2 linked regions of the Antarctobacter heliothermus genome follow. Each later gene encodes a partner of the first gene's protein in a complex. Links are inferred from orthologs where the notes say so. Each region holds a gene or a part of one and is shown on either strand. Other genes may lie near its edges. The genes, in order: ccmE and ccmB.

Evidence for each region.
Region 2: the proteins of ccmE (region 1) and ccmB are in contact, whole or in part, in a solved structure (PDB 8CE8), measured with the Escherichia coli proteins. The link is inferred for Antarctobacter heliothermus from one-to-one orthologs.

What each region holds. Positions count from the first base shown.
Region 1 is NZ_CP022540.1:2,949,971-2,965,711, forward strand. What follows is about bases 7,568-10,533. They hold ccmE (cytochrome c maturation protein CcmE), read left to right. Parts: upstream 7,568-8,811; coding sequence 8,812-9,255; downstream 9,256-10,533. Other genes in these bases: argC (N-acetyl-gamma-glutamyl-phosphate reductase), read left to right, coding at 7,572-8,600; ANTHELSMS3_RS14120 (sensor histidine kinase), read right to left, coding at 9,259-10,533. Also shown: ANTHELSMS3_RS14080 (LysR family transcriptional regulator), read right to left, coding at 1-393; ANTHELSMS3_RS14085 (indolepyruvate ferredoxin oxidoreductase family protein), read left to right, coding at 559-3,975; ANTHELSMS3_RS14090 (lysophospholipid acyltransferase family protein), read left to right, coding at 4,086-4,982; murI (glutamate racemase), read left to right, coding at 5,015-5,827; ANTHELSMS3_RS14100 (hypothetical protein), read right to left, coding at 5,943-6,575; ANTHELSMS3_RS14105 (DUF3592 domain-containing protein), read right to left, coding at 6,590-7,333; more of ANTHELSMS3_RS14120, read right to left, coding at 10,534-10,578; eno (phosphopyruvate hydratase), read right to left, coding at 10,755-12,029; ANTHELSMS3_RS14130 (DMT family transporter), read right to left, coding at 12,201-13,073; ANTHELSMS3_RS14135 (glucokinase), read right to left, coding at 13,185-14,144; ANTHELSMS3_RS14140 (GH1 family beta-glucosidase), read right to left, coding at 14,164-15,486; ANTHELSMS3_RS14145 (substrate-binding domain-containing protein), read right to left, coding at 15,496-15,741. UniProt on the Escherichia coli protein: Heme chaperone required for the biogenesis of c-type cytochromes. Transiently binds heme delivered by CcmC and transfers the heme to apo-cytochromes in a process facilitated by CcmF and CcmH.
Region 2 is NZ_CP022540.1:3,834,246-3,849,930, forward strand. The notes cover bases 9,908-12,817. They hold ccmB (heme exporter protein CcmB), read right to left. Parts: upstream 11,736-12,817; coding sequence 11,079-11,735; downstream 9,908-11,078. Other genes in these bases: ANTHELSMS3_RS18185 (DsbE family thiol:disulfide interchange protein), read right to left, coding at 9,908-10,115; ccmD (heme exporter protein CcmD), read right to left, coding at 10,108-10,263; ccmC (heme ABC transporter permease CcmC), read right to left, coding at 10,260-11,009; ccmA (heme ABC exporter ATP-binding protein CcmA), read right to left, coding at 11,732-12,346; ANTHELSMS3_RS18210 (Mth938-like domain-containing protein), read right to left, coding at 12,438-12,791. Outside these bases: aconitate hydratase AcnA, read left to right, coding at 1-1,970; ANTHELSMS3_RS18155 (Hint domain-containing protein), read left to right, coding at 2,150-3,055; ANTHELSMS3_RS18160 (Hint domain-containing protein), read left to right, coding at 3,310-4,380; ANTHELSMS3_RS18165 (Hint domain-containing protein), read left to right, coding at 4,485-5,402; ANTHELSMS3_RS18170 (Hint domain-containing protein), read left to right, coding at 5,649-6,536; ANTHELSMS3_RS18175 (Hint domain-containing protein), read left to right, coding at 7,187-8,122; ANTHELSMS3_RS26380 (hypothetical protein), read left to right, coding at 8,482-8,613; ANTHELSMS3_RS18180 (c-type cytochrome), read right to left, coding at 8,635-9,477; more of ANTHELSMS3_RS18185, read right to left, coding at 9,576-9,907; more of ANTHELSMS3_RS18215, read right to left, coding at 12,818-13,547; protein translocase subunit SecF, read right to left, coding at 13,540-14,508; protein translocase subunit SecD, read right to left, coding at 14,526-15,685. UniProt on the Escherichia coli protein: Required for the export of heme to the periplasm for the biogenesis of c-type cytochromes.

The sequences.
Region 1 (15,741 bases):
AAGCACCCGTTCCTCCAGCATCAGGTCGATGTTCAGTTCCGGGAACTTGGCATAGAGTTTCGACAGGCGCGGCGCCAGCCAAAGTGCGCCAAAGCCGTGCGTGGTGGTCACGCGCAGTTCGCCAAACACCTCTTCTTCGCTGTCGCGGATGCGAGCTGTTGCGGCGTCGATTCGTTTGATCATCGAGGAGGTCGCGTCGAACAGCAGTTCGCCCTGTTCCGTCAGAATCAGACCGCGTGCATGACGATGGAAAAGCGTGGTATTGAGGGATTCCTCAAGCGCACGAATCTGCCGCGACACCGCCGACTGCGACAGGTGTAGCGAGTCGCCGGCATGCGTCAGGCTGCCTGCGTCGGCAACCGCGTGAAATATTCTTAGCTTGTCCCAGTCCATGATGCTTTGGTCGTTTCCTCGAGAGCTCAGTATACGGCAATTTATTTTTGTTAAGGGCCTTATGGGGCAGATGTGTCAATTCTGCAAAGAATTGTCTGTTCAGGTCAGTAATTGTGACCTATATTTGCACGCAACTGCATCTATATTAGCGTTGGGAGGCGCGCCATGAGCCAGCATCAGATTTCCCTGAGCGATCGTTTCGATCTGGAAAAGCCGACGGTGCTCTTGAACGGCACGCAGGCGCTTGTGCGTTTGATGTTGTCGCAAAAGGCGCGGGACCGGGCGGCAGGGTTGAACACGGCGGGCTATGTCACCGGCTACCGGGGATCTCCGCTGGGGGCGGTCGACCTGCAGATGCGCCGCGCGGAAAAGCTGTTGCGCAGCTCTGACGTCACCTTTCAGGAGGGCCTGAACGAGGATCTGGCCGCCACCGCGATCTGGGGCAGCCAGCAGGCGGAACTGCGCGGTGAGGGTAAATTCGACGGCGTTTTTGGCCTGTGGTACGGCAAGGGCCCGGGGGTCGACCGTTCGGGTGATGCCATGCGCCACGCCAACATGGCGGGCACCTCGCCCCATGGCGGCGTGCTGATGGCGATGGGGGACGACCATACTGGCGAATCCTCGACAGTGCTGCACCAGTCCGAATGGGCGCTCGTGGATGCCTATATGCCGGTGGTCTCTCCTGCAGGGGTGCAGGAAATCCTGGACTACGGCATTTACGGCTACGCGTTGTCGCGGTTTTCCGGTCTTTGGGTTGGCCTGAAAACCATGAAGGACACGATCGAGGCGACCGCCGTTGTGGATGGTCGTCCGGACCGCGTGCAACTGGTGACGCCAGAGTTTGACATGCCTGAGGGCGGCCTGAACATCCGCCTGGGTGATACGCCCCACGCGCAAGAGACGCGGATGATCGACTACAAACGCTTTGCGGCAGAGGCGTTCAGCCACGCCAACAAGATGGACAAGCGCGTGTGGGGTAAACCCGGTGCCAAAATCGGCTTTGTGGCGGCGGGGAAGAACTGGCTGGATCTGCAACACGCGTTGGCGCTGCTGGGTGTCGATGAGGGAGAGGCAGGGCGGTTGGGCATCACCACCTACAAGATCGGTCAGACCTTTCCACTGGATATGCGGGGCTTTCACGACTGGGCCGAAGGGCTGGATCTGATCGTCATCGTCGAGGAAAAGCGTAAGCTGATCGAGATTCAGGTCAAGGAGGCGCTGTTCGACGACAACCATCGCCGCGTCTACGGCTGGTACAAAGGCGGGGCAGGCGGTCTGCATCGCGAGGAACTGTTCCCGACACGCGGCGCGCTGGATCCCACATGGATTGCGCAAAAGCTGGGCGATATCCTGATCGAGGAAGGGCGCGGCACCGACCGCATCAAGGCCGGGCTGACCCAGATCGCCGAGGCTGCGCGCGCCGACAACCTGCCAGAGATCGCGGCACGCCTGCCGTACTTCTGCGCCGGGTGCCCGCACAACTCGTCCACCAAGGTGCCAGAGGGCAGCCGCGCCTATGCCGGGATCGGCTGTCACTACATGGTGCAGTGGATGGACCGCGAGACCACCGGCTTTACCCATATGGGGGCCGAAGGCGCAAACTGGATCGGTGAGGCACCGTTTTCCAAGCGGCGCCATGTGTTCCAGAATCTTGGCGACGGCACCTACAACCACTCAGGTGTGCAGGCGATCCGCGCCGCGCTCGCCGCAGGCACCAACATCACCTACAAGATCCTGTTCAACGACGCCGTTGCCATGACCGGTGGCCAGCCGAATGAGGGCGGCCTGACCCCGCAACGTATCGCGGCCGAGGTCAAGGCGATGGGTGTGCAGCACATGACCGTTGTCTACGATGAAAAAGAGGATGTGGACAAAGCGGCATTCCCTGCCGGTGTGCCGCTGGTCGAGCGGGCCGAGATGGACCGCATCCAGCGTGAGATGTCGGAGAAAGAGGGCGTGTCTGCCATCATCTATGTCCAGACCTGCGCCGCTGAAAAACGCCGCCGCCGCAAGCGCGGGACATTCCCGGACCCTGATCAACGCGTCTTTATCAATACCGATGTCTGCGAAGGTTGCGGCGATTGCGGGGTGCAGTCGAACTGTGTCGCTATCGTACCCGAAGAGACCGAACTGGGCCGCAAGCGTGCCATCGATCAAAGCGCCTGCAACAAGGATTTCTCTTGCCTCAAGGGCTTTTGCCCGTCCTTCGTCACGCTGAAGGGCGCGCAGGTGAAAAAGTCCCCGACCACGGCGCTGGAATTGCCGGACCTGCCGATGCCGCAGTTGCCCACGATTGACGGCACCCATAACATCGTCATCACCGGCGTTGGCGGCACCGGCGTCGTGACCATCGGCGCGGTTCTGGCGCAAGCGGCGCAGATTGACGGCAAAGGCGCCGGTATGATGGAAATGGCGGGCCTTGCGCAAAAGGGAGGCGCTGTTCACATCCACCTGCGACTGGCCGAACAGCCCGAAGACATTTCGGCCGTTCGTGTGGCAACCGGTGAGGCGCACGCGCTGATCGGCGGTGATCTGGTGGTCTCTGCCGGGTCCAAGACTTTGGGTCTGACCAGTACGGGCCGCACCGGCGGGGTGGTCAACAGCCATGAGATCATCACCGGCGACTTTACACGCAATACCGAATTTACCTTGCCGACCGACCAGTTGCGCCTCGCGCTGGAGGCGCGGTTGCAGGGCCGGGTGGCCTTCTTCGATGCCTCGGATCTGGCGCGGGTGACGCTGGGGGATTCAATCTTTTCGAACATGATGATCCTTGGCGCGGCCTGGCAGCAGGGGCTGATCCCGCTGTCGCATCTGGCGATCCTGCAGGCCGTCGACCTGAACGGCGCGGCGGTGGACCGCAACAAGCGCGCGTTCGAGATCGGTCGCTGGGCGGTGACCCATCCTGCTGACGCCCAAACGCTACTGACGCCCAATGTCGTATCGTTGCCCAAGACCGTGGAAGAGCGGATTGCCTATCGCGCCGAACACCTGATTGCTTATCAGGGCAAGGGGCTGGCCAAACGTTATCGCAAGATGGTGGACGGGATCACGGACCCGTCGCTGAAAGAGGCGGTGGCCAAAAGCTATCACAAGCTGTTGGCCTACAAGGACGAATATGAGGTGGCGCGCCTGTTGCTGGACACTCGCGACAAGGCGGCACAGACCTTTGACGGTGATTTCGAGATGTCGTTTCACCTTGCGCCACCGATCCTGTCAAAGACCGGTAGCGACGGCCGCCCGGTGAAGAAACGCTTTGGCGAGGGCATGTTGCGCTGGTTCCGCTTGCTGGCTCGGATGAAAGGGTTGCGAGGTACGCCGTTCGACCCGTTTGGCCGGACAGAGGAACGCCGGATGGAGCGCGCGCTGATCGCCCAGTATGAGGCTGACATGGCGGAATGGCTGCCCAAGGCGCGCCCCGAGACGATGGAGGCGCTGCTGGCGCTGGCCGAACTGCCGTTGCAAATTCGTGGTTTTGGTCCGGTCAAGGCCGCTAATGAGGCCAAGGCCGCCAAACGGCGCGAAGAGTTGCTTTCTGTTCTGCGTCAGGGTGGTTCGCCCCTCAAAGAGGCCGCCGAGTAGGGGGCGCGGCGATCCCGGTCACGAAAGCTTCATGAAGACGTCACAAAATCTGGTCAGAACGGGCGAACCGCAGTAAAATGCTCGAAAGTTCCAGGAAGGATTCAATGCAGATGCCCAATCGGCGTCATATTGCCCGTGACATCTCATACAGCTATTCGGCCAGCACTCGCGGCGGCCGCGCCATGATCAGGCTGATGGAAAACGCCACTGGGCGTTTCGGCCTGATCAAGCGTGCCAAGGGCTATGAAGAAGAAGTGGCCAGAGGCCGCGATTTCTGGGAAGTGATCGTCGAGCGTTACGGTCTGGGTCTGGATGTGATCGGCGGATCGCTGGATAACATCCCCAAGGACGGCCCGCTGATCGTGATTGCCAACCATCCCTACGGCATCCTGGATGGATTGATCATGGGGCACATTCTGTCGGTTGTTCGGGGCGATTTCCGCATCTTGGCCAATAGTGTGTTCCGCAAGGCCGAAGAACTGAACAAGATCATCCTGCCGGTCAATTTCGATGAGTCCAAAGAGGCGATGCAGCAGAACATCGCTACGCGTAAAGAGGCGATGAGCTATCTGGGCGAGGGCGGATGCATCGGTATCTTTCCCGGCGGCACCGTCGCCACGGCTGAACGCCCCTTTGGCAAGCCGATGGATCCGGGCTGGCGGACCTTTACCGCCCGGCTGATCGCCAAGTCCAATGCGACAGTGGTGCCGATCTACTTTGACGGGCACACCTCGCGGCTGTTTCAGCTGGCCAGTCATCTGCACACCACGCTGCGCATGGGCCTGTTGATCAAGGAATTCCGCAAACGGGTCGATACGCCGGTCCGGGTCAGCATCGGCGCGCCGATCCCGCGTGCGGACATCGACGCGCGCGCAAAAGACGCGCGGGCGATGATGGATTTCCTGCGCAAAGCGACGTATGAGCTGTCTCCGACTCCCCTGACGTCTTACGACTACGGGTTCGAGTTCGAAGAGAGGCACAGGGACAAGCTGAAGGCGCGCCACTGACAGACGCGCCACAGGGTTTGAGCGGGGCGCAGATGGCAGTGGGTATCTTTGACAGTGGTCTTGGCGGGCTGACGGTTCTCGACGCGGTGTCGAAACGTTTGCCGGACGTGCCGTTTGTCTATTTCGGCGACAACAAACATGCACCTTATGGGGTGCGGGATGCGGATGATGTCTACAACCTGACCTGTGCAGCGGTGGAACGGCTGTGGGGTGCGGGCTGTGACCTCGTGATCCTTGCCTGCAACACCGCAAGTGCGGCGGCGCTGCGGCGGATGCAGGAAAGCTGGATCCCGCAGGACAAGCGTGTGCTGGGCGTGTTTGTGCCATTGATCGAGGCCCTGACCGAACGGCAGTGGGGCGACAACAGCCCCCCGCGAGAGGTGGCCGTCAAACATGTGGCGCTGTTTGCGACGCCTGCCACGGTGCGCAGCCGCGCCTTTCAACGTGAACTGGCCTTTCGCGCCATCGGCGTCGACGTCGAGGCGCAGGCCTGTGGCGGTTTGGTGGATGCCATCGAAGAGGGCGACATGATCCTCGCTGAGGCGTTGGTACGCAGCCATGTGGACGCGCTGAAACGCAAGATGCCAGAGCCAGAGGCGGCCATCCTTGGCTGTACGCATTATCCGCTGATGCAGGAAATCTTTCAGGACGCGCTGGGGCCGCAGGTGACGGTCTATTCGCAGGCCAATCTGGTGGCCGATGCGCTGGCAGACTACCTTGTACGGCATCCCGGCATGTTGGGCAGTGGCGGCGAAAGCGGCTTTTTGACCACCGGAAATCCGCTGAAGGTGTCGCAGCACGCAACGCAATTCTTGCGCCATAAGATCAGCTTTGACGCCGCCTGATCTGGTTCGGCCCGGATTGATTTTTGCGGGCGATTGGCCTATATTCAAGGACGAAGGAGATCAGACCATGTCTATGAACGGACCACTTCCCCCGATCGTCTGACCCGATGTCCGCCTAGGCATTGGGCCAAATGTCTTGCCGTGGCGGCAACGCACTCACGACCTTGCTGTAGATCGGTTGCGCCTCTGGTGCGGTTTCCATCGCCTGTGACAGGCGTTGGTAGTCGGCCTGCACTTTCTCACCCAAGGCCACCAACGTATCCAGCGCCTGCTTCTTGCGCTCTGAACTAAGGGCTGCAAACTCTGCCGTGGCAAGGTGGGCGTAGTAGCCGTGAAATAGCTGCGAATTGTCAAAAAACCTGTCGCAGGCCACCATCAGTTCGATCTCCAGCCGCCGCCGCACGCCGCGATAGTCGGCAAATGTGGGGTCGGGGGCCTCTGGCGGCACAAAGGGGCGATAGTCCGAAGGACCGGAATCGATCTGGTCCTTGAGGGCGGTGATGCGGCGTGTGTCGATGATGCCCGCCACGCTGCGGTCGTCAAAATCGGCATGGATCAGGATGTCGACCAGAACCTCTTCAAGATGCTCTTGCCGATCGTCATTGTCGCGCCGTCTTTGCCGCCAATCCGCCATGGTTTGCAGGACGATCTTGCTCAGCCAACCCAGAACACCCACCAGAGAGGTGATCGCCAGCAAAAGTAGCGCGCCGGTGATACTGCGGGTGTCGCCCGCAAACAGCGATTGCAACCACGTCACCCCGTTCAGCCCCGCGCCCCGGGGCGTTCACCCACGTCACCGGACCACCAGGCGCGTTTGATGCCCTGGTAGACGGTGATCTTGTCCCCCGCCCGAAAGCCGTTCAGCTGTTCTTCCTTGTAGGCAAGGCTTTCGCCGGACCGCCCGCTGTGCTCTTCCCATGTCAGGCGATATCGGTAGCGGTTGTTGACACGGTAATTGGTCGCCTTGGTTCCGGTGACAGTTGCAGTCTCCCGCGCGCCATAGCGCCGCGCGCGCACCGCGGCGACCGCCTTGCGGGCCGGAAACCACATCGCCACCAGTGCCGCGATGCCAAAGACCAGCGCGATCCACTGTGTAATCACCGAAGCTGTCCGGTTTTCGCCGCGGCTGACCTCGATCCGGTCGGGTTCGCTTTCCAGATACCAGATGGGAATGCGCGTGTTGATGGCTGTCTTGTGATAGATGCCAGAACCAACAGATCGGTTCAGCTCTACCGGCAGGTTCCGGTTGGTTTCGAATTGCAGCACAAAGTAGTAGGTGACTTCGCGGTCGCCATCGCTGTCGGTGGTGACGGTCTGGTACTTGTCCAGAACCAATGCCTCTGCCTCCCGTCCCTCGGTGTCAAAGCGGTGCGCAAGGTTCAGCGAAAAGGTGCTGAACAGCGTCAAAAAACCAAGAAACGCGAGAAAGATAAGCGTTATCCAGCCGCCCATCCGCCAGAAGAGCCGTAAGAGGGGAACGGGTTTGTCGTCTGCCACCTTTGCCATGGCGGCATATTGGCGAGGACGAACCCGGCGATCAAGCAAAAGCCCGTATGTATTCCGCATTGATCGCAACAAACTGGCCCGCTATATCAAGGGCAAAGGAGCCTGTTCATGTTCGCGTATCCCGCCTTGCGCCTGCGACGATGATCCATCCGCTGCCCGGTGACGGGCGGCCGCTCTTGCTTTGCCATCAATAACCGCGCCCGCGGTGCTCCGCGCGCCATCCCTTGCAGGTGATCCCATGACCCATTCCATCGCCATCATCGGCGCCTCCGGCTATACCGGGGCCGAGCTGATCCGGCTGATTGCCACCCATCCGTCATTTGAAATCAAGGCCTTGGCCGCCAACTCCAAGGCGGGGCAGAGCCTTGCACAGGTCTTTCCCCATCTGCGACACCTAGATCTGCCCGATTTGGTGACGTGGGAGCAGATCGACTTTTCGCAAATCGACCTGTGTTTTTGCGCCCTCCCACACAAGACCAGCCAAGAGGTGATCTCGCAACTGCCGAAAACGGTGAAGATCGTCGATCTTTCGGCGGATTTCCGGCTACGCGACCCGGCGGACTACGAAAAATGGTACGGCAACCCGCATGCGGCGGTCGAGACCCAGAAAGAGGCGGTCTATGGCTTGACCGAGTTCTACCGGGACGACATCCGCGCGGCTCGGCTGGTGGCCGGGACCGGATGCAACGCGGCGACGGGGCAGTATATCCTGCGTCCTTTGATCAGCGGTGGGGTGATTGATCTGGACGAGATCATCCTTGACCTGCAATGCGGGGTTAGCGGGGCAGGGCGGTCGCTCAAGGAAAACCTGCTGCACGCGGAATTGAGCGAGGGCACCAACGCCTATGCGGTCGGCAGCACCCACCGCCATCTGGGTGAGTTCGATCAGGAGTTTTCGGCCCTAGCGGGGCGTCCGGTGCAGATCCAGTTTACCCCGCACCTTGGCCCGTTCAATCGTGGCATTCTGGCCACCGGCTATCTGCGTGGTGATCCCCAGGCGGTTCACGCGGCGCTGGTTACCGCCTATGCGGATGAGCCTTTCATCCAGGTGTTGCCGTTTGGCGAGACGCCCTCGACCCACCATGTGCGGGGATCGAATTTCTGCCACATCGGCGTGGCCGGAGACCGGCGTCCGGGGCGGGCGTTGGTGGTGGCCGCGTTGGACAACCTGACCAAGGGCAGCTCTGGCCAAGCCTTGCAGAACGCCAATCTGATGCTGGGTGAGAATGAAACCGCCGGTTTGATGCTGGCGCCCTGTTTCCCCTGATCCAGCTGCGCGCGAAGGTCGATTTGCGCTCTGGTGACGCAAACTATCAGGGGGCGATGCCCCCTGAACACCCCGCCGGGCGTCTGCAATCCAAGGACGACCCAGCAAAGCCGGGGCGCGGCAAATTGCGCAGCCCCCTCCCCAAGGCGCGCGGCTGGGTCTATATTGCTGCGGTAGCTTGTCGGCGCACTGAAAGAGGTCCTCCATGGCGATGAAATCCCTCAAGAAACAACGCCGAATCCAGATCATTGCTTTGGCGGTCGTGGCTTTGACTGTTTCGACGGTTTTGATTGCGACTGCGATGCGGGACGGGATCAACTTTTTTCGCTCCCCCAGCCAGGTTATGGAAGAGCCGCCTTCACCGGCAGAGGTGTTCCGCATTGGCGGATTGGTCGAAGAGGGGACATTGATCCGGGGAGACGGTGAACAGATCCGCTTTAGCGTGACCGATGGCGGCGCGACGGTGCCGGTGATCTATACTGGCGTGCTGCCGGACCTGTTCGAAGAAAATCAGGGCATGGTCGGCACCGGGCGCTATGTCGATGGCGTGTTCGAGGCGTCCGAGATCTTGGCGAAACACGATGAGACTTACATGCCCAAAGAGGTGGTCGATGCGCTGAAAGCGCAGGGTATCTATCAGGACCCCGACAGCTAGGCGCTAGATGTCGTTGTCCCGCGCCTCAGCAAGGAACAGCACCACCCGCAGTCCACCGCCCGCGCCGTGTTCCAGTTTCAGTCCGCCCCCGGATTGGCGCGTGAATCCTGCCACGGCGGACAGTCCCAGCCCGCGGCCCTCGTTTGGTGGTTTGGTCGAGTAGAACGGCTCTGCCAACAGGGCAAGAGCCTCGTCACTGACGCCCGGGCCGTCATCCTCAAGGATCAGTGCGACATAGGGCGGTGACGTGTCAGGCGGTGGATCAAGATCGCCGGCGGTGGCGCGCCGTTCCGCGCGAATGCGGAACTGGCCCGATCCGGATGTGGCCTCTTGCGCGTTCAGGCCCAGTTGCATCACGGAGGCGCGCAACGCATAGCTGTCCACCCGCACCACCAATGAGTCTGCGGGCGGCACGACCTCTACCGTCATGTCGGATTTCAGAACATCCGTCAGCGCCTCTCCCAGATCAAACAGGGCGCTGTTCAGCGGCAGGTCCGACGGCATCAGCCGTGTCCGTCCGCTGGTGGCCAGAAGGTGTCGCACGGTTTGCGCCGCACGCGCCGCCGCTGTGCGGCTTTCACGGATCGCTGCGGCGCGGTCATCCGGGTTTTCCAGCGTCTCAAACAGGTCGAGGTTGCCAAGGATCACCGTCAGGTCGTTGTTGAATTCATGCGCCACGCCACCGACAAACTGACTCAACGTGCGCGCCTTTTCCGCCGCCGCCGTCCGTTGTCGCGCCGCGCGCAACTCTGTCTGGAGTTTCCAGCCAGAAATCTGCGAACCGATGTAGTAGCCCAGCACCGCCAATGCCATGAACCCTACGGTGAAAATCTCAAGTCCGCTTTGCAGCCGGGGGATCAGGATCAGCACAAGGGCAAGCGCCAGAACAGCGATCATGCAGCAATCGACGACGACCAGCCCAAGTTCCCGGTACGGACGCTGTAGCGTGTAGAGCGCCAGACCAACCAGACCCACGGCTCCGGTAAAGGACAGACTGGGCGAGAAATCCGCCGCCAATAGATAGAGCGGCATGGACATGAAACAGAGGCCGGAAAAGCCATAGACCGTCAGTGCGGCCATGTAGCGAAGCTGCGCATGACCTGTCCCGGATCGAACGAGCAACACCGCCAGACCGCTTTCCAGCAGCGCATAAAGCACGCCCCAGGCAAGGGCATGGTGACCCTCCATGTTCAGAGCCAAAACCGCGATGGCCACCAGCATGATGCCATAGCGCACGACCGTCTCTCCGAACGCGCCATATTCCGCCCGCCGTATAGCGGCAAGTCTGGTTGCGAAACTGTCGTGAGGCAGGGTCCGGGCCATTTGTTTGGGTGTAGCCTTTTGCGACGGCTGCACAGGAAGCCGACCGATACATAATACACGCGTCAAGTTACGGGTTTTCAGGCAGGCCGTCACTTGGATTGCCAAACGTCTACCCAAAAGTATAGAACCGCCCCAGAATAAGGGCGGTTCCTGCAACGTGTTGAAACTAAAAGGAGTTAGCGTAGGATGGATTTGCCCGCATAGGTTGCGGTGTCTTCCAGCATCTCTTCGATTCGGATCAATTGATTGTACTTTGCCAACCGGTCGGAACGGGCCAAAGAGCCGGTCTTGATCTGTCCGCAATTGGTGGCAACGGCGAGGTCCGCAATGGTCGCATCCTCGGTTTCGCCAGAGCGGTGGGACATGACGTTGGTCATGCGGGCGCGATGGGCCATTTCCACCGCTTGCAGCGTTTCGGTCAGGGTGCCGATCTGGTTGACCTTGACCAGCATCGAGTTGGCACAGCCTTTCTCGATCCCCATGGCAAGGCGTGCAGGATTGGTCACGAACAGGTCGTCGCCCACCAGTTGCACTTTGCCGCCAATTTTGTCGGTCAGCAGTTTCCAGCCTTCCCAGTCGTCCTCGGAACAGCCGTCCTCAACCGAAATGATCGGGTAGTCGGCACAGAGCGCGGCAAGATAGTCGACGTTTTCAGCGATGCTGAGCGATTTGCCTTCGCCCTTCATCTCATACTTGCCGTCCTTGAAGTATTCGGTCGCGGCGCAGTCGAGGGCCAGATAGATATCTTCACCCGGCTTGTAGCCAGCCTTTTCGATGGACTTCAGGATAAAATCCAACGCGTCGCGGGTGGATTTCAGTTCGGGGGCAAAGCCGCCTTCATCGCCAAGGCCGGTGGACATGCCCGCCGCCGACAGTTCGCCCTTCAGGGTGTGGAAAACTTCAGAGCCCATGCGGACCGCTTCGCGGATGTTCTGTGCCGCGACCGGCATGATCATGAATTCCTGAATGTCGATCGGGTTGTCGGCGTGTTCGCCGCCGTTGATGATGTTCATCATCGGCACGGGCAGAGTGCGCGCCGAGGTGCCGCCGATGTAGCGGAACAACGGTTGTTGGGTGAAATCCGCGGCGGCATGGGCCACGGCCAAACTAACGCCCAAAATGGCGTTGGCCCCCAGACGGCCCTTGTTCTCTGTGCCGTCGAGTTCAATCATGGCAAGGTCGATGGCAACCTGTTCGGTGGCGTCAAAGCCAAGGATCGCCTCGGCGATCTCACCGTTGACGGCGGCGACGGCCTCCAGCACGCCCTTGCCCTTGTAGCGGGCCTTGTCGCCATCGCGCTTTTCAACGGCCTCATGCACGCCGGTGGATGCGCCCGAGGGCACAGCGGCGCGGCCGACAGAGCCGTCCTCAAGCGTGACGTCGACCTCGACGGTGGGGTTGCCGCGGCTGTCAAGGATCTCGCGCGCGTGAATATCGATGATGGTGCTCATGGGTTTTGTCCCTCGGGGCTGTAGGTCCTGGCCATCTCTTAGCAGCAGCGGAGGGAAAGTAAACGTGACCGATAGCGCTAACGACGCTTTGTGGGCGAAGGTTGCGCTATCAGCGCAGCGGGCTGGATGCCGACGGGCCTGCTGCCAGCCCGGCGGTGCTGCCGCATGGCATCAGGCCAGCGCACCCGCCCGTGCCAGTCGTCTTTCACGCACAAAGGTATATAGCCCTGCCGCAAGGATCAGCGCCGATCCGGCGATGGTCCAGAAATCGGGGCGGTCGCCAAAGATCACCACGCCCAGCCCGGCGGTGAACACCAGCCGTGTATAGCGAAAGGGGGCCACGATGGATGCGGGCGCCATCCGCATCGCCTTGGTGATCGCCAAGTAACCGGACGTTGTCACCACCACGGCCCCGAGGATCGGCCAGATCGCCTCTGCGCCAAAGTTGGAGGCGGCCGACCCCGTGACCCAAAGTGCGATCCCGGGCAACATCGTCACCGCAAATCCCCAGGTCGAAATGGCTAGCGCCGGGACCTCGGGCGGCGAAAGGCGCGTGACCAGATCGCGCGCGGACAAACCTGCAATCCCCATGACCGCAAACAGCTCCCACCCCGAGAAACCCGCGCCGAACGGGCGAATGACCATCAGCATTCCGACAATGCCAACCGCCACTGCCATCCAGCGACGCCAGCCCACCTGCTCTTTCAGGAACAGTGCTGCCCCCAGCGTGACGATGAGCGGTCCGGCCTGAAGGACTGCCGCAAAGACGGGCAGCGGCACATACTTCAGGCCAAAAACCAGCCCAATGGCACCGATGATCTCAAAGAAATTGCGCAGCAGGATCATCGGATGCAATGCCGCGCGTGTCCAAAGGCGAACCCGCATGATCTGTGCGAGGCCAATGAACAGGATGGTGCCGCCAAGGCCGACCAGCGTCAGAACCTGCCCGACGGGCGCAGCCATAGTGGCCAGTTTGAAAAACACATCCGTACCGGCAAGCAGCGCCATTGAAAGGATCATCAGGGAGATGGCGCGCAGGATCATGCGAGCGCCTGAACAGGGCAGGTCATCAGGTCGGCTTTCGGTGATTGTCGGGTCCGAAGGGGTATCGCCTGCCGTCCGGGTGCGGGCAAGCGGAAAGGGCCTGTCGGTGCTTTACCGCGCCGTCAGTTCCGCCAGATGCGCGGCACATCCCCGAAGCGCCGCGTAGTCGTCGGTGACCAGATCCACAGGGAATTGCGTCATGTAGGCGTTGAACCGACCCTTGTCGGCAAATGCCCCGGCAAAGCCAAGCGTGCGCAGGTGCGGCCCAATATGCCGGACGACGCCACCCACAAGGAAGATTCCGCCAAAGGGCAGGGTGGTCAGGGCCAGATCGCCGGTGTAGCGCCCTAGAATCTGGACAAACAGGCGCGCGGCGCGCTGCGCGCGTGGCTGACCTGTCTCGAACCCGGTCATGACCTCAGCGGCGGACAGCGGAACCCCGACGCCTTCATCGTGGCAAACCCAAGCATACAACCGTTCAAGGCCGCGTCCCGACAGCACGTCCTCGACCCCCGGCTGACCATGATGCTCTGCGATCCAGTCAATCAGGCGCAGCTCTTCGGCGGTGCGGGCCAGCAACGAAATATGGCCTGCCTCTGCCGGGGGGACCATGGTGCGGCCTGCTTGGGTGTAGACGGGCACCGCGTTTAAGCCAGTGCCGACATTGACCACCAGCCGAACCGCGTCTTTGGCTGCCGTGCGACCGGTCAGCACGGGCGATAGGCTGTCATGACCAAGGTGCGCCACCGCAAATCCCTGTGCCTGCAGGTCGTTCAGGACCGCGACCCGCGCCGCGCCGGTTTCGGCCCGCAGGGACGCGGCGTCGACCGTCCAGTCAAGGTTGGTCAGCGTCCCAACCCCGTCATGGACCGGGCCGGCCATGTCGACGCAGACTGATGCGGGCGTCACCTGCTGCGCGCCCAGATAGTCGCCAAGGATCGGGCCGATGCCCGTGTTCTCGGCATTGCGGTACCGTTGGATCGTGTCTTCAAGGATTTTGCCATCGCGGCTAAGGGCGACTCGCGTGTTGGTGCCGCCGATGTCGGCGACAACAGAAAGTTCTTGAGTCATGGCGGCGGCCTTTCGGAGATCAGGACTTCAGGGCGTGGGCGAGCGCGTGATACGATGCCTTGGGCGTGCGTACCAGCGTGTCAAAGTCCACATGGACCAGCCCAAAGCGTTTTTCGTACCCCAAGGCCCATTCGTAATTGTCCAGCAGCGACCAGATGAAATAGCCATTCAGTGGCACGCCCTCTGCGATGGCCCGTTTGACGCTGTCCAGATGGGCGTCCAGATAGGCGCTGCGGTCCGGGTCATCGACGTTGGTCCCGGTGAGAAGGTCGGGCGAGGCCATGCCGTTTTCGGTCACGAATAATGGCAGGTCGCCGGTATACTCGCGCGCGGTGCGGGTCAAAAAATTGTACAGCCCGTCGGGAAAGATCTCCCAATCCATAAAGGTCTTGGGTAGTGGGCCTTCGACGTCGCGATAGTCGGGCCAGGGCTGACCGGCGGGCGCAATCAGCTTGCGGGTGTAGTAATTCAGCCCGCACCAGTCCAGCGGTGCCTGAATGGTGGGGAAATCGTCCTGCCAGCCGGTGGGCAGGTGCGGCTCCAACCCCTCCAGCGCCAGTGCCGGGTATTCACCCTTGAAGACACCGCCAAGAAACCAGCGATTGTAGATCGCGTCATAGCGGTCGGCCGCCTTGCGCGCCTCGGCGCTGTCGTCCGCCGGGTCGGCCCATTCAAAGTTGAAGACACCACCAAGGTTGCCCATGCCCAGACCGCGCATCGTCTCTATCGCGCGGCCATGTGCCAGCAGGACATGATGCATGGCCCGGGCGGCGGCGCGGATGTCGCGCAGGCCGGGGGCGTGATGGCCCTCAAAGTGGCTGAGCCAAGCGACGCACCAGGGCTCATTGATCGGGGCGACTGAGAACATCCGGTCGCCGATGCGGGACATGACGACCTCTGTGTAATCGGCGAACCATTCGGCGATGTCGCGGTTGCGCCAGCCGCCCATGTCCAGCAGAGGCGAAGGCAGTTCCCAGTGGTACAACGTGGCGCATGGCTTGATCCCGCGGTCCAGCATGGCATCGGTCAGTCGGTCGTAGAAATCCAGACCCTCAGCGTTGACCGGACCGCGCCCCTCGGGCATCACCCGCGCCCAGCTTAGCGAAAAGCGGTAGCAGTCGAACCCGGCGGTGGACACAAGGTCCAGATCTTCCTCGTATCGGTGATAATGATCGCAGGCGCGCGCGCCGTTTTCGAACCGGACCACATTGCCGGGTGTTGCGGCGAAATCATCCCATTGGGTGCGACCCGCGCCGCCAAAGCCGTGACCCTCGATCTGGTAGCTGGATGTGGCGGTCCCAAAGAGGAAATCCTTGGGAAAATCAGAGCGCTTGTGTCGCATGGATAACCCTTATTGCGCGGGGCCGGTGGAACTGCCGATAATCAGTTCGGCTTCCATCAGCTGTGTCAGGTGCGGGGAGCCGGGATTGCGGATCAGGTGCAGCAGCATTTCCGCCGCCTTGGCTCCGGCGCTGCGGACAGAGGACCGTGTGGCGGTAAAGATCGGTACGTCGTGGCCGTTCTTGAGATAGCCAAGATCGTCGTCATGGGTGATCACGGAGACGTCGCGACCCATCTGCAACCCGGCCTCGTGGAT
Region 2 (15,685 bases), 890 kb from region 1 along the record:
CCACCGGCACCGACCTTGTGCTGAAGGTTGTCGAGATGCTGCGCGCCCACGGCGTCGTGTCCAAGTTCGTCGAATTCTATGGCGAAGGGCTGGACAGCCTGCCGCTGGCGGACCGCGCCACCATCGCCAACATGGCCCCGGAATACGGCGCCACTTGCGGCTTCTTCCCGATTGACGACGAAACCCTGCGCTATCTGACCAACACCGGCCGCGACAAGGATCGCATCGCGCTGGTCGAGGCTTATGCCAAGGAAAACGGTTTCTGGCGCGGCCCGGATTACGATCCGGTCTACACCAGCACGCTGGAACTGGACATGGGCACCATCGTGCCCGCGATTTCCGGGCCCAAGCGGCCGCAGGACTACATCGCGCTGGACGCCGCCGCGACCGCCTTTGGCGAATACGTCAAGGGCATCCGCTCCGGTGAGGACGCCACTCCCAAGGAAGAAGTCCGCTGGGAAGGTGAAGGCGGCGCGCCCGAGCCGACCGACATTCCGGGCGACGAAGGCCACCATAAGCGCGGCTACGTCAAGACCGACGAGCACGGCTACCAGCTGCATGACGGCTCGATCGTGATCGCCTCGATCACCTCGTGCACCAACACGTCGAACCCCTATGTGATGATCGGCGCCGGTCTGGTTGCCCGCAAGGCAGCGGCCCTTGGCCTGACGCGCAAGCCGTGGGTCAAGACGTCGTTGGCGCCGGGTTCGCAGGTGGTCTCCGCCTATCTTGAGGCGGCGGACCTGCAAAAGGATCTGGACGCGGTTGGTTTCAACCTCGTTGGCTACGGTTGCACCACCTGCATCGGCAACTCCGGCCCGCTGGCCGAGGAAATCTCCAAATGCATCAACGACAATGATCTGATCGGCACCTCGGTCCTGTCCGGCAACCGCAACTTTGAAGGCCGCATTTCGCCTGACGTGCGCGCCAACTATCTGGCTTCGCCGCCGCTGGTCGTGGCGTACGCGCTGGTGGGCGACATGAACGTCGACATCACCAAGGACAGCCTGGGCAAGGATAAGGACGGAAACGACGTCTACCTGAAAGACATCTGGCCGACCACGAAGGAAGTGGCCGATCTGGTGCAGGAAACCGTCACGCGTGAGGCATTCCAGTCCAAATATGCGGACGTCTTCAAAGGCGACGACAAATGGCAGGGCGTCGAGGTTCCTCAACAGGAAACGTATGACTGGCCGTCGACCTCGACCTACATCCAGAACCCGCCGTATTTCCAAGGTATGTCCAAGGAAAAAGGCGAGATCACCAACATCAATGGCGCGCGTGTTCTGGCCCTGCTGGGCGACATGATCACCACCGACCACATCTCTCCGGCCGGATCGTTCAAGGACACCACCCCGGCGGGCAAATACCTGACCGAGCGTCAGGTGCCCCAGCGCGAGTTCAACTCTTACGGCTCGCGTCGCGGCAACCATGAGGTGATGATGCGCGGCACCTTTGCCAACATCCGCATCAAGAACGAGATGCTGGACGGCGTCGAGGGCGGCTATTCCAAAGGCCCGGACGGCAACCAGACCTCGATCTACGACGCGGCCATGGCCTACAAGGACGCTGGCACCCCGCTGGTGATCTTCGGTGGCGAGCAGTACGGCGCGGGTTCTTCGCGCGACTGGGCGGCCAAAGGCACGGCGCTGCTGGGCGTCAAGGCGGTCGTCGCGGAATCGTTTGAGCGTATCCACCGTTCCAACCTAGTCGGCATGGGCGTCATCCCGTTCGAGTTCACCGGCGGCGACACCCGCAAATCGCTTGGCCTGACCGGGGATGAAACGGTGTCGATCTCTGGCCTTGATACCATCCAACCGCTGCAAGAGGTGCCCTGCACCATCACCATGGCGGATGGATCGACCAAGGAGATCACGCTGAAATGCCGGATCGATACCGCCATCGAGGTGGAATACATCGAACACGGCGGCGTGCTGCACTATGTGCTGCGCAATCTGGCCAAGTCGTAAGGTCATCGCGTCAGAGTAACTCTCTGAACTAAAATGGATTATGGGCCGCTGTTCCTTTGGAACAGCGGCCCATTTCGTTTGTCGTCCCCGATTTGATAAACCACTGGTTCCCGGGCGGAACCGCCGCTAACCTCTCGGCCATAACCCTATGCAGCATTTGTCTCAGCCGGAGTTTCCAGATGTCCGAAACCTTTACCCATATCTTTGCCGTCGGCGGCGTCGACGGATCGGGCAACTACCAGTTGCAAGGCCCCAATGCCATATCCTCGACCGTCAGCGACGGGGCGGATGGCGTCAACGACACCTCCACCGCCGTGGGCGACAATGTCACCTGGACGGTGTCCAGCGTTTTGGCCAGCGGCCCCTATGAGCTGATCGGCCTGACCGTTGACGGCGACCCGGTGCTGTTCGACGGGTCCGCCGCCTATGTGGCGTCAAACAACCCGACACTTGGGCCCGGCGTTGTGAATGCCTCCAGCGACCCAAGCTACACCTACTGCTTTGCCGCCGGAACCTTGATCGCGACACCCTCCGGCGACGTCCCTGTCGAGACCCTGACCATCGGGGACACCGTGCTGACCGCTGCGGCCAGACCCGTGCCCGTCAGATGGATTGGCCGCCAGACCCTGCGCAGCCTGTTTGCCGGCCCCAGACAACAGCTTGTCCGTATTTGTGCAGGCGCGCTTGGTGGCGGCCTGCCCTACAGCGACCTGACCGTGACTGCTGATCACGGCATGATCCTTGACGGAGTGGTCGTCAATGCCTCCGCGCTGGTCAACGGCGACAGCATCAACTTTGTGCCGCTGGCCGATCTCCCCGCACAGGTCACCGTCTACCATGTCGAGACAGAGGCGCATGACGTGATCCTCGCCAATGGTGCGCCGTCGGAGACCTTCATCGACTATCGCGACCGCCGCGCCTTTGACAATTTCGAGGAATACCTCGATCTCTACGGCCTCGAGCGGATCATCCCCGAGATGGCGCGCCCTCGGATCTCATCCCGGCGCATGTTGCCGCAGCAGATCCGGAACCGTTTGGAACCTGCCGACGCCTCAATGGCCCCCGACTTGGCCCGCCTTGCCTGACCGGATCAAGACCGCGAATCCGGTGGACTGAATCGAACACGGCGGCGTGTACCTTTACGTTCTGCGCCCTCCGGCGAAAGCATCGTTCGCGGCAGAATGAGCCGGTTGAACACTTGTGAAAAGGGCACTTCGGCGCCCCTTTTTTGGTTGATCGGATGCGCTGTGCCAGACCTGCGTTAAACCAAGTTGCTTGACTTATCGTTAACCTTTGGGCGTGTTGATCGGCATTAATCTATTTCGAGGGACAAGAAATCATGCCGACAACTTTCCATTTTGAGTCGCAAGTCGGCATCGGCCCCAAGAATACTCCAGCCTCTGCCAACCCCATCAATTTTGACGTCGAGATTACTGCACTGATCGACGACGGTTCGATCCTGCCCGGCGACGAGATCACACTGACGCAACTCGACTTTATTCCCCCACCGGAATGGATCTCAGCGGGTCTGACCCCGGTGAACCAAGGCCCGGACCCCGGCGGCTCGGGGGCCGACGTCTACACCGCCTCTGCCTATTATTATGGAACAAAAGATTTTTCTTCGTCCATCGGAAACCAGACCGGGTTCATTTTCGGCGCTGATCCATCCTTTTCTATCGAGTTCGAGTTCCTGATCCTCTTCGACAACAACTTTGACTTCTTCGGCGCAGATGCGATCCTTTTGAACGGAATAGAATTCTGGAACCAGACCAGCACGTCTCTACCCCTACTCATTGAACCTGCCTGTTTTCTGGCTGGAACCACCATCGCCACGCCTGGCGGTTCAAGTGCCGTCGAAGACCTCCGGATCGGACAGCCGATCTTGACCGCTGATGGGCGGGTGGTGCCGGTCAGATGGATCGGTCGGCAGATCATTCACAAGTCGTTCTCAGGCAGCAAGGCGCAGCCAGTGCGCTTGCGCGCCGGAGCCTTGGGCGATGGACTGCCCCACAGCGACCTCACCGTAACCGCCGATCACGGAATGATCCTTGACGGAGTGGTCGTCAATGCCTCCGCGCTGGTCAACGGCGACAGCATCGGTTTTGTGCCTCAGGCGGAATTGCCCGAGCAGTTCACCGTCTACCACGTCGAGACAGAGGCGCATGACGTGATCCTTGCCAATGGCGCGCCCGCAGAGACCTTTATCGACTACCGCGGTCGCCATGCGTTCGACAATTATGCCGAATACCTCGATCTCTACGGCTGTGAGCGTATCATCCCGGAAATGCCGTCGCCCCGGATCAATACCCAACGAATGCTGCCGGACATGATCCGCCAAAAACTGGGAAACGCGGAGGACAAGCAGCTAGGGCACCAGATCGCGCCATACGAGGACCGATTGATCGGCTAGACTGTCCCTGATCCAGACTGACCACCGGCCCATTAACCTTGAGTTTACAAAGTCTGCCGCGCATACTGGAGTATAAGTTTAGTTTAGTACAGAAAGTGACCTTCATGGCCGATTATGTTCTCAGCCCGATCGTTCAATACACCAACTACGGATCGGACGGAAATTTTAACGCAAATTCAACATGGAACGATACCGTCACGGTGTCCGACGGCGCAATTGACGACAATCAATTCACGGATGGCGAAGGCGGCATCCAGATGGTGTTTTCGCCGAATCCCGCGCAAGGTGTCATTTATCAGGGCCAGATTGAATACATGGGGGAATCGTACCCCATATTCGAAAACTTCACAGGCGCAGTCTTTGTGTTGGGCGTCCACCTCCCAGAGGCAACATATGGGACGGTCGCCGATCTTGGGTCAGATACCAGCCCGTTCACCCTGTGCTTTGCCGAAGGCACGCGGATCGCTACGCCAACAGGGGAAAGCGCCGTAGAAGCCCTGGCAATCGGTGACGCCGTCCTGAACGCTGCGGGCAACCCTGTTTCCGTTCGATGGATCGGGCGTCAGACTGTGCAGTCCCGGTTTGCCGGACCGAAGACCGCGATGGTCCGCATCTGCGCCGGTGCCCTTGGCGGCAACCTGCCCTACAGCGACCTGACTGTGACCGCAGATCACGGCATGATCCTTGACGGGCTCGTAATCAATGCATCCGCTCTGGTCGACGGCGACGGCATCGACTTTGTGCCTCTGGCCGAGATGCCCGACAGCTTCACCGTCTATCACATCGAGACAGAGTCGCATGACGTGATCCTCGCCAATGGTGCGCCGTCGGAAACCTTCATCGACTACCGCGGCCGCCGTGCGTTTGACAATTTCGACGAATACCTCGACCTCTACGGTGCCGAGCGGATCATTCCCGAGATGCACCGGCCGAGAATTTCATCGGCACGGCTCTTGCCACAGTCGATCTGCGACAAGCTGAAGATCAGCGCGCCCCTTTTGGATCTTGCCAAGTCCGCATAGGGGCCTCTTAAAACACAGCGAGCAAGCAATCTTTGAAACCACTGCCACTGGCGTTGCAGACACTCCCCCTAAGCGGGTGCCCCCTGACATAACCCATGTCCCGACATTAGTTTTTTTAGCGCACTTGACTGCACGCCAAGCGGGACTGACCGAGATATAGATTGATGTGTGCTTGGATTTTCGCCTATCAACATACAGCGTTCATTTCTTCACGCAAAATAAACGAATAGTTAGAGAGAGAGTAGCATGGGCAGTTTCTCGACAACACACGCCATCACCTACAATAGCGGCTCCTTCGAGGGTCCAGTACACAATTTCGTCGAGACCATCAGCGATGGCGACGCGGACACAACCTTTGAAACCGGCGACACCCATTTCTATGTGGCCGGCGCCCTCACTATGGTCTTTCAGGGCACGGCGGTTGTCGACGGCATCACATGGCCGGTCTTCTCCTATCAAGAGGCTCCGACGTATTTCACAATTTTGATGGATCAGGCACCCGTCACTGTGCCGCCGACCCTATCGTATACTCCCGGTGAAACATTCAATAATGCCTGTTTCGCAGCAGGCACCCTGATCGCCACGCCTGCGGGCGACGTTCCCGTCGAGACCCTGCAAACCGGTGACCAGATCCGCACCGCCGATGGCCGCGACGTCGCCGTGAAATGGTTGGGGCATCTCAGCTACAGACCCTTGTTCTGCTCCGCCAAGCACCTGCCCGTACGCATCCGTGCGGGCGCTTTGGGCGACGGCCTGCCTCTGGCTGATCTGGTGGTGACCGCCGATCATGGCATTATCATCGATGGGCTTGTGGTCAACGCCTCTGCGCTGATCAATGGCACGACCATCGATTTTGTCCCTGTGAAGGAACTTCCTGACAGGCTGACGGTCTATCACGTCGAGACAGACGCGCATGACGTCATCCTCGCCAATGGCGCGCCTGCAGAGACCTTCATCGACTACCGCGACCGTCGTGCCTTTGACAATTTCGGCGAATACCTCGAGCTATGCAGCTGTGAGCGGATCATCCCGGAAATGGACCGCCCGCGCATTTCCAGCGCTCGCCATTTGCCCGATGCGACCAGAGAAAGGTTGGGGATCACAGCGGCGGATCATCTTGCGTCTGCTTCCTGACTGTCAAAGGGTTTCCCTTCCCGTGAGGTGTCCGACTTCGCGCCAGACGACCTGATAAAGGTCACGCTCCTGAAATTCGTGCTCTCCCCAAAGCGTGGTGGTAGAGATCTCAACAGCTGTTGGGAAACGTGACACGATTCACGCTCATCTGGGATGAGCCATCCACTATGCTGCAGAGTGGCTCATCGATAGAACGTCTTGCCTGCACATTTTTTATTTTGCCTTTTTAAATAGCGATCTCGCATTGGCATCAACAATGCGGTCGAGGCCCGAAAGCGCCAATCGGAAATCGAATCCGAACAGCGGGTGGGGCACCTCGCCCAAAGCCACATTTGCGACACAACATTTAACGACCGTTAATCCTTTATTAACACTTTCCTCGCAGATTGGACATGATCCGCCCGCCAAGAACAACTGCACAAAAGGAGACTCTCTAAGGTTGATGTCGTGAAGTTATCAACCTTTTCTGTTTGTTTTCTGCGTGTTGCTTCGTGTTCAAAAGCCCACCGAGACAAGCGAGCAATCAAATCACATTCAGCTCTGAAGAAAACCTTCTTTCGAGCGCACCCATGAATCATGCCTTGCGCTGCGTCTAGTTATTTCGACGCAGGCACCTCCCCAAAGGCATAAACATCAGGAGACTGTATTATATGTCCAGTATCGATCTTTCCGACGTCTATCAGTTCGACGGCGGCCTGCTATCACTTAGCTTGGGCGGTTCGACCACAACGCTGCTTTCCGACCTTAGCGCGCAAAGCCCGGCGGTCGTAGTCGACGCCAACGACTCTTTCGAGCAAACCGACGATGGCGTCACTACGTTTAATGGTGATACAATCGATTACGTTGGCAACGGAACAGCCTCCTTGCTGGGTATTATCGACCCGCAAGACTTCGTTATGTTCAACGCATCGGGTAGCACCTATCTTTGGTTCCCAAATGGCACTCCAGTCGGTGCCGGTGTTTCAATGACGTTCGAATTGGATGACGCTGGTGCCTACGCATATTGCTTTGCCGCAGACACGCTGATCGCTGGCCCAGACGGGGAACGCAAGGTTCAGGACCTGACCATCGGCGACACGATCCTGACTGCAGACGGCAAAGAAACCGCTGTCAAATGGATCGGACGCCAAACGCTGAACAAGATGTTTGGCGAAGCGTCCAAACAGATGGTGCGCATCTCCGCCGGCGCGCTGGGTTCAGGCCTGCCGCACAGCGACCTGACTTTGACCGCCGATCACGGTCTCAGCCTTGATGGGTACTTGGTAAACGCCTCGGCTTTGGTCAATGGGACGACTGTTTCATTCGTCCCGACATCGGAACTCGAGATGCAGTTCACGGTCTACCATATCGAAACCGAGGGCCATCAAGAGATTTTGGCCAACGGCGCGGCTGCCGAAACCTTCATCGACTACGCCGAGCGCAAAAAGTTCGACAACTACGATGAGTTCGTTGAACTGATCGGCGCTGAGCACGTCATTGCGGAAATGGATAAGCCACGCGTATCCGCGCGCCGCATGTTGCCCCCGGAACTGAAGGCACGGCTTGATCTTGACTACGCAGACGTCGAACTAAGTGCGTGTGCCTGATCAAAGTTAATGTCTTTGCCGCTTGAGCAGGACACAGATAGTTGAGAATTTGACGGGCCTTGCCATTCGTTGGCAAGGCCCGTTCGCTTTTCGTAATTCGGGAAAAGAACGGGAAACAGCGACACTTGGTATCCAGTGCCAATCCTCAGAGGCACTCCCCCAGAAGAGACAAATCCCCACTTGGATTCAGGAGCCGATCAAAGTCAGGCAAGAAAGCGCCTGACTTCACTGCAGAGCGGCCCACTTTCGCGCAAATCCTCCTCACCGGCGGTTTTCCTGACCTTCGCGCCCGCAAGTTCCCCCTGTAAATTAATCTCGTGACCCCATGTCTTGGGCATAAGAAAGAACGAGGCAGGACTATGAGAACCCTAACACTTTTGCAGGCTGCGGCCCTGCTGATGCTGGCTGTGATCGGCGCCTATGCCGGGCAGGATTCAGGCGAACACAATTGCGCAGCCCCCGCAGCAACGGTGAAGGTCTGCGAACACTGAACGCGCGCCCAACTTGCGACCTCAGCCGGCGTCAGGCAGCGGCGGCAGGCTGCGCAGGTACAAGATGATGGCCGACAGATCATCGTCGGTCATCCCGGCCAGATAGCCATAGGGCATCGGCGGCGTCATCTGCGCGCCGTCCGGACGCAGCCCCTTGGTGATCATGTCCCGCAGCTCTGCATCGGTGTAGATCGCCAAACCGTCCTCATGCGGGGTCAGGTTGGCCGCCACCGACACCCCCCAAGGTCCATGAAACTCAAACCCGCCTGCCCCCAGCTGGGTGTCCAGCATCGGCCCCCTTTCACCCATCGGGGTATGGCATTCCATGCAATGGGACACAGGTCCGGCAAGGTACGCACCATAGGCGACACTCACCCCCTCTTCCGGCTGCGGCACGCTGTCGATGGGCGGGCCATAGGCGGGTGGCAGCGGGATGGCGTAGGTGCTCTTGCCCGGATCACCATCGACCGCGGGCACCGTGCGCAGATACATCACAACGCTCATCACGTCGTCATCCGACAATCCGCGATACATGGCAAACGGCATCGGCGGTCCGATGATGGACCCGTCCGGGCGCAGTCCTTCGCGGATCGCCTTTGCCAGTTCCACATCCGACCAATCCGCCACAGCGCCCGCAGGTGTGATATTCGGTGCGATCGCGGTAAACGCCGGGTTCTTGTCAACCAGCCGTCCGGCAAGGTTCTGTTCCATCATCGGGCCTTGGGGGCCCAAAGGGGTGTGGCAATTGCCGCAACCTGCCGGTCCTTCGACAAGATAGCGACCGCGTTCCAGGCTGGGGTCGGCATGGGCAAGTGTGCCGCCGACAGCAAGCGCTAGGCTCAGTCCGGCTAATCTGGAAATCATCTTTCCCTCCCTGAAAAAAATTCTTTGTGGAAACCGCTTCGACTCGTACGCAAGGTCGAGAATAGCGCCTCTCAAAGAAGTCTCTCAGGGAAATCTTTTCAGCGTCCCAGCGCCTCGTTCAGCTTGGGCACAAACCGCTGTTGATAGTCAGAGCCAACCAGCGGCCCGACAAACTTGAAAACCACCGTGCCGTCACCATCCAGAATAAAGGTCTCTGGCGGGCCGGTCACGCCCCAGTCAATCGCCGTGCGGCCAGCCGGATCAAACGCCACCGCAGCAAACGGATTGCCGTCATCTGTCAAATACTTGACCGCGTTGCCTGCCTGATCCTTGAAGTTGACGCCGACAATGCGCACCCCGTCCTTTTGCATCTGCAACAGAACAGGATGTTCGGCGCGGCACGGCGGGCACCAGCTGGCCCAGAAATTGACCAGCGTCACCTCTCCTCCGGCCAGCAATTCTGGCGTGATGGGGTCATAGCCGGTCAAGGCAACATCGGTCATCGCGGGCGCCGGTTTGCCCTCGAACATCGAATCGAGACGGTCCTTGCCGTCACGCCCCAACCCCAGAAAGAACATCAACCCGATACCGGCAAAGATCAGCGGCGGCGCAATCATCAGCGGAGATAGTTTAGCCATTTCTCTGACGCTCCTCGATACGTTCCAGATGTGCCCGCACCTTGCGGGCGCGCCGGACACTGGCAACCACCAGCACCAGCAACAGCAGCAGGGACACCCCGTAGGACGCCAGCACCGTGAACGCGTATTTCCCCAGTTCTGGCATCATGCCATCCGCTCCCGTGCCAGTAGCGCGCGCGCCCGGCGGGCGCGAATTTCCGTCTGGGTGCGCAACAACACCAGCGCCACGAACAGCAGGACAAAACCGACGCCAGACACCGCCAGCGGAATGAAATAGACGTTGCTGACCTTTTCGGTGGTGTCCGCGCCGGTCACAGCCCCCGCGCGCAGCACCGATGACCCCTGATGCAGGCCCTGATTCCAGAACTGCACCGCGTACCGGCTGAGCACGGCAAAGACCGATCCCACTAGGCACAGGATCGAGGTCAGGTCGGCGGCGGTATCGTCGTCCTCGATCGCCTCCCACAGCGCCATATAGCCAAGGTAGAACAGGAACAGGATCAGGAACACGGTCAGGCGCGGATCCCATGCCCACCAAGTGCCCCACATCGGCTGCCCCCAGATCGCGCCGGTGACAAGGCCGATCAACGTCATGACAGCGCCAATGGGGGCCGCAGCGCGGGCGGCCAAGGCGCTGACATGGTGGCGGCGCACAATCCAGATCAGAGAGGCAATCAGCATCATCATCCACGCATTGATCGCCATCATGGCGGCAGGCACATGCAGATAGATGATCTTGACCGTGGACCCCTGCCGGAAATCCTCGGGCGTAAAGAAAAAGCCCCAGATCAATCCGACAGCCAGACAAATCGCAGCCGCCGCCGTCACCCAGGGCAACAGCACATCCGCGGTGCGGATGAACTTGACCGGATTGGCGTATTCCCAGATCGACATGGCCTATGGCCTCCCTTTCACGGGGTTACAGCGCAAATATCGCGCGGGCGCAATACGACACTGGTACACTCACCGCAGGTTGATCCGCAGGACAGCCGCGCTGGCAAAGGGCAGCAGGGCCGCGACCCCGAAACTGATACCCGCCAACATCAACAGCGGTGTTTGCACGGCCAGCCCCTCTGCGCCACGCCGCGCAACCTCGGCCCCGAATATCAACGTCGGCACATACAGCGGCAGCACCAGCAGCGACATCAACAGCCCGCCGCGTTTCAGCCCCACAGTCAACGCCGCGCCAAAGGTGCCGATCACCGACAACGCGGGCGTGCCCAACGCCAGACTGACAAACAGCCACAGATAGCCCGGCCCGGCAAGGTTCAGCAGCACGCCCAGCAGCGGCGCCGCCAGCACCAGCGGCAACCCGGTGGTGATCCAGTGGGCCAGCGCCTTGACGGTGACGATCCCCTCCATCGGCAGCGGCGCTGTGGCCAGCAGGTCAAGGCTGCCATCCTCCCAGTCCAGCGCAAAGATCCGGTCCAGCGACAGCAGGCAGGCCAGCAGCGCGCCGATCCACAGCACCCCCGGCGCGATTTGCGTCAGCAGGTCGGTTTGCGGGCCAACGGCAAATGGCACCAGCACGGTAACGATCAGGAAAAAGGCAAGGCCAAGGCCAAAACCGCCGCCCGCCCGCACCGCCAGCCGCAAGTCCCGTGTCAGCAGCGCGATCACAGAAACGCCTCGTCCTGCACGGCAGCGCGCGGTTTGGCGCGATAGGGGGCGACGTCAAACACATCCGCCTCGGGGATGCCAAGGTCGATATGGGTGGCCATCAATGCCGACCCGCCCTGCCCCAGATGCGCACGCACGGCCCCGGCGAATAGCGCGACAGAGTCGGCGTCCAGCGACACGGTCGGCTCATCCAGAACCCAGACGGGCCGCCCGGTGACCATCAACCGCGCCAGCCCCAACCGCCGTTTCTGGCCTGCTGACAGTGTCCCAGCCAGCCGGTCCTGCAACGCCACAAGGTTGAAGGCCGACAGTGCCGCGTCGATGCCGGAACTGCCAAAGACCCGCGCCCAGAAATCAAGGTTCTCCGATACGCTCAACATGGTTTTCAGCCCGTCGACATGGCCGGCATAGGCGATGCGTTCGCCCGCACCACGCACCTCGCCCTGCATGGCAGGCTGCAATCCGGCCACGGTGCGCAACAGCGTGGTCTTGCCCGCGCCATTCGGCCCGCGCAGCACCAGCGCCCGACCGGGCGCCAGTGCAAAGCTGACCCCCTCCAGAACCGGCACACCACCCCGCGCCACCATCAGATTGCTTGCCGTCAATTCCATGGCATTTGGCTTAGCCCAGCCCGCGCCGCCGCAAAAGGGCCAAGCCGCCTCCGCGACGCCATGCCCGCGCCAAAACGACTGTCCGACCGGATCAGACCGGCAGCGCGGCCAGCGCCACCCGCCGCCCCTCGCTCAACAGGACGTTGTAGGTGCGGCAGGCCGAAGGCGAGTTCATCGCGTCCACGCCCAGCCCCGCCTCTTCCAGCTGCGCGCGCAGACCGGCGGGCAGATGCGCCGTTTCGGCCCCCGTGCCGATGAACAGGACATCCACCGTCCCCGCCATGCTCAGCAGCGTCTCGACATCGTCCAACCCGCCCCAATCGGCGCGGCCCCGGTCCCAGACCAGCAGCGGCCCCTCATGGGCCACCCCGCCAACGCGGAAAAAGCCCGGGCCGTAGCCATCTACCGGCACGGCGTTGGTATAGGTGATCTCATTCAGTCGCATGGCCCTCTCCTACCCCCAAACCGGCAAGCCAGACAAGGCCGCCAGCGCGATCAGCACATAGGCCGCCGCGCGATACAGTCTCTCTTGTTCCGGTTGAAACAGATAGCCACCCAGCACGTTGCCCAGTACATTCGGCACCGCCAGAACCAGACCCAGCGCCGCGCCCGACGCTGTGACCCGGCCCATGCCCGTCATGTACCCCACGATGAGGATGTCGAAAAAGACCAGAAACAGCAGGATTGTCGCGCGGATCACCGCCACCGGCAGCGGCCGTGACATGTAGAACAGGATGACGACCGGACCGGGAATACCTGCAACGCCGCCCAGCAGCCCCGCAGCCGCCCCAATGCCCGCGACCATTCCGCGCCGCACCGTTCCGCGATAGCGCAGGCCCAGCAGCAACACCGCCACCATGCCCAGCGACACAAAGCTGACAGCGTAGCGAAACACCTCAGGCTCGACCCGCGTCAACATCCACAGGCCGACAGGCAAGGCCAGCGCACAGCCCGTCAGCAGACGCCACAGATCCGATTTCTCGACCGATCCCCAAGCCTGCCGCAGATTGGGCAGCGGCCCGAAGAGATCCATGATGGTCAGGGCAAGGATGGCCCCAAATGGGCCCAAAATCGGTGCGGCCACGGGCAAAAACACCATGGCCGTACCAAAGCCGGAAAAGCCACGCACCAGACCGCCCAGAAATGCTGCGGCGATCAGCCAGCCCAGCCCCTCCGGGGCCAGGCTGAATAAGTCAGGCATCAATATCGCCGAACTGGTTTCCGGTGGTGTCCACCGGCTTGGACCAGTCGCGCTTGACGCCCAGACGCAACAGGATGGTCGAGGCCACAAAGATCGACGAATAGGTGCCCACGATCACGCCCCAGATCATCGCAAAGACAAAGCCGCGGATCACGTCGCCACCCAGCACAAACAGCGCGATCAGCGCCAACAGCGTGGTGACAGAGGTCATGAACGTCCGGCTGAGCGTCTCGTTGATCGACGGGTTCAGCACGTCTTTCAATGTCAGCGACTTGAACTTGATCAGGTTCTCACGCACCCGGTCAAACACCACCACCGTATCGTTCAGCGAATAGCCCACGATGGTCAGCAAGGCCGCGATGATCGCCAGATCGAACCGGATCTGAAGCTCGGAGAAGATGCCGATGGTCAGCACCACGTCATGCACCAACGCCACCACTGCGCCCACGGCGAACTGCCATTCAAAGCGCAGCCAGACATAGATCAGCACCGCCCCGATGGCCAAGGTCACCGCGATGGCGGCCGTTCGGATCAATTCGCCCGACACCTTGGGCCCCACCGATTCGACCGAGACGAACTTGATGTCCGTCGCCACCTCGGCCAATGCCAGACGCGCCTCTTCGATCAAATCGGTGCTGACGGCCTCTTCGCCGTCCTGAGCGCCGATGCGGACCATGGCGACGTTCTGATCGTCCCGAAAGTTCGGATCGAACACCTCAGAGATCACCACATCGCCCAACTCCAGCGCGCCAAGAGCGGCGCGATAGGCTGCCACGTCGACAACTTGTGTGCTTTCGGTGCGGATGGTCGTACCGCCGCGAAAGTCGATGCCATAGTTCAGGCCGCGCAGGCCAAAACTTGCCAGCGCCAGCACGATCATGATCGCGGAAATGCCAAGCCATAGCGCCGGGCGAGAGAAGAAATCGAACTTTGTCTGTTCGGGAACCAGTTTCAGGCGCATGTCAGGACGAGCCCCCTTTATACTTCGATGGTTTTCGGACGGCGGCGCTCAAACCAGATGATGATCAAGAGCCGCGTGACAAAGATCGCCGTAAAGACAGAGGTCAGAATGCCAAAGCCCAGCGTGATGGCAAAGCCGCGCACCGGACCAGAGCCCATGACATACAGGATCACCGCCGTGATAAAGGTGGTGATGTTCGCGTCGACGATCGCAGACAGCGCCTTTTCATAACCCAGTTCGATCGCCCGCGCAGGCCCCTTGGCGGTGCGCAGTTCTTCGCGGATTCGTTCGAACACCAGCACGTTGGCGTCAACGGCCATACCCACGGTCAAGACGATCCCCGCGATGCCCGGCAAGGTCAGCGTGGCCCCGATCAGCGACAGCAGGCCAAAGATCAGCGCGATGTTGAGGATCAGCGCGATATTGGCAAAGATCCCGAACAAGCCATAGCTGAGCGCCATGAACACCAGCACCGCGACAAAGGCCACCATCGTGGCGATCTTGCCCGCGTCGATGCTGTCCTGCCCCAGTTCCGGGCCGATTGTGCGTTCTTCAAGGAACACCATCTTGGCAGGCAGCGCGCCCGCGCGCAGCAGAACCGCCAGATGGGTCGATTCCTCGACCGTAAAGTTACCGGTGATGATGCCCGATCCGCCGGGAATATGGCTTTGGATGACCGGGGCGCTGATCACCTCGTTGTCCAGCACGATGGCAAACGGAGAGCCGATGTTGTTGGCTGTATAGTCGCCGAACTTGCGCGCGCCTGACGGGTTGAAGTTGAAATTCACCGCCGGGCGGCCGTTCTGGTCAAAGGCGGGCTGCGCGTTGGTCAGTTCCTCACCTGTGACCACAGGGGCCTGTTCGAGGACATAAAACACGCCTTCATCGTCCAGCGCAGGCACCAGTTCATTACCCGCACCCGGGCGTTCGCTGGCATCCGTGGTCCGGCTGATGACCGGCTGAAAGGTCAGCTGCGCGGTTGTGCCGATGATGGCCTTGAGTTCCGCGGCCGATCCAATGCCGGGCACCTGAATCAGGATACGGTCATAGCCTTGTCTCTGGATCGTTGGTTCGCGCGTTCCGACCTCGTCGATACGGCGGCGAATGATCTCAAGGCTTTGCTGCATGGTGCGGTTGTCCATGGCCTGCTGTTCGGCCTCGGACAGGGACACGACGA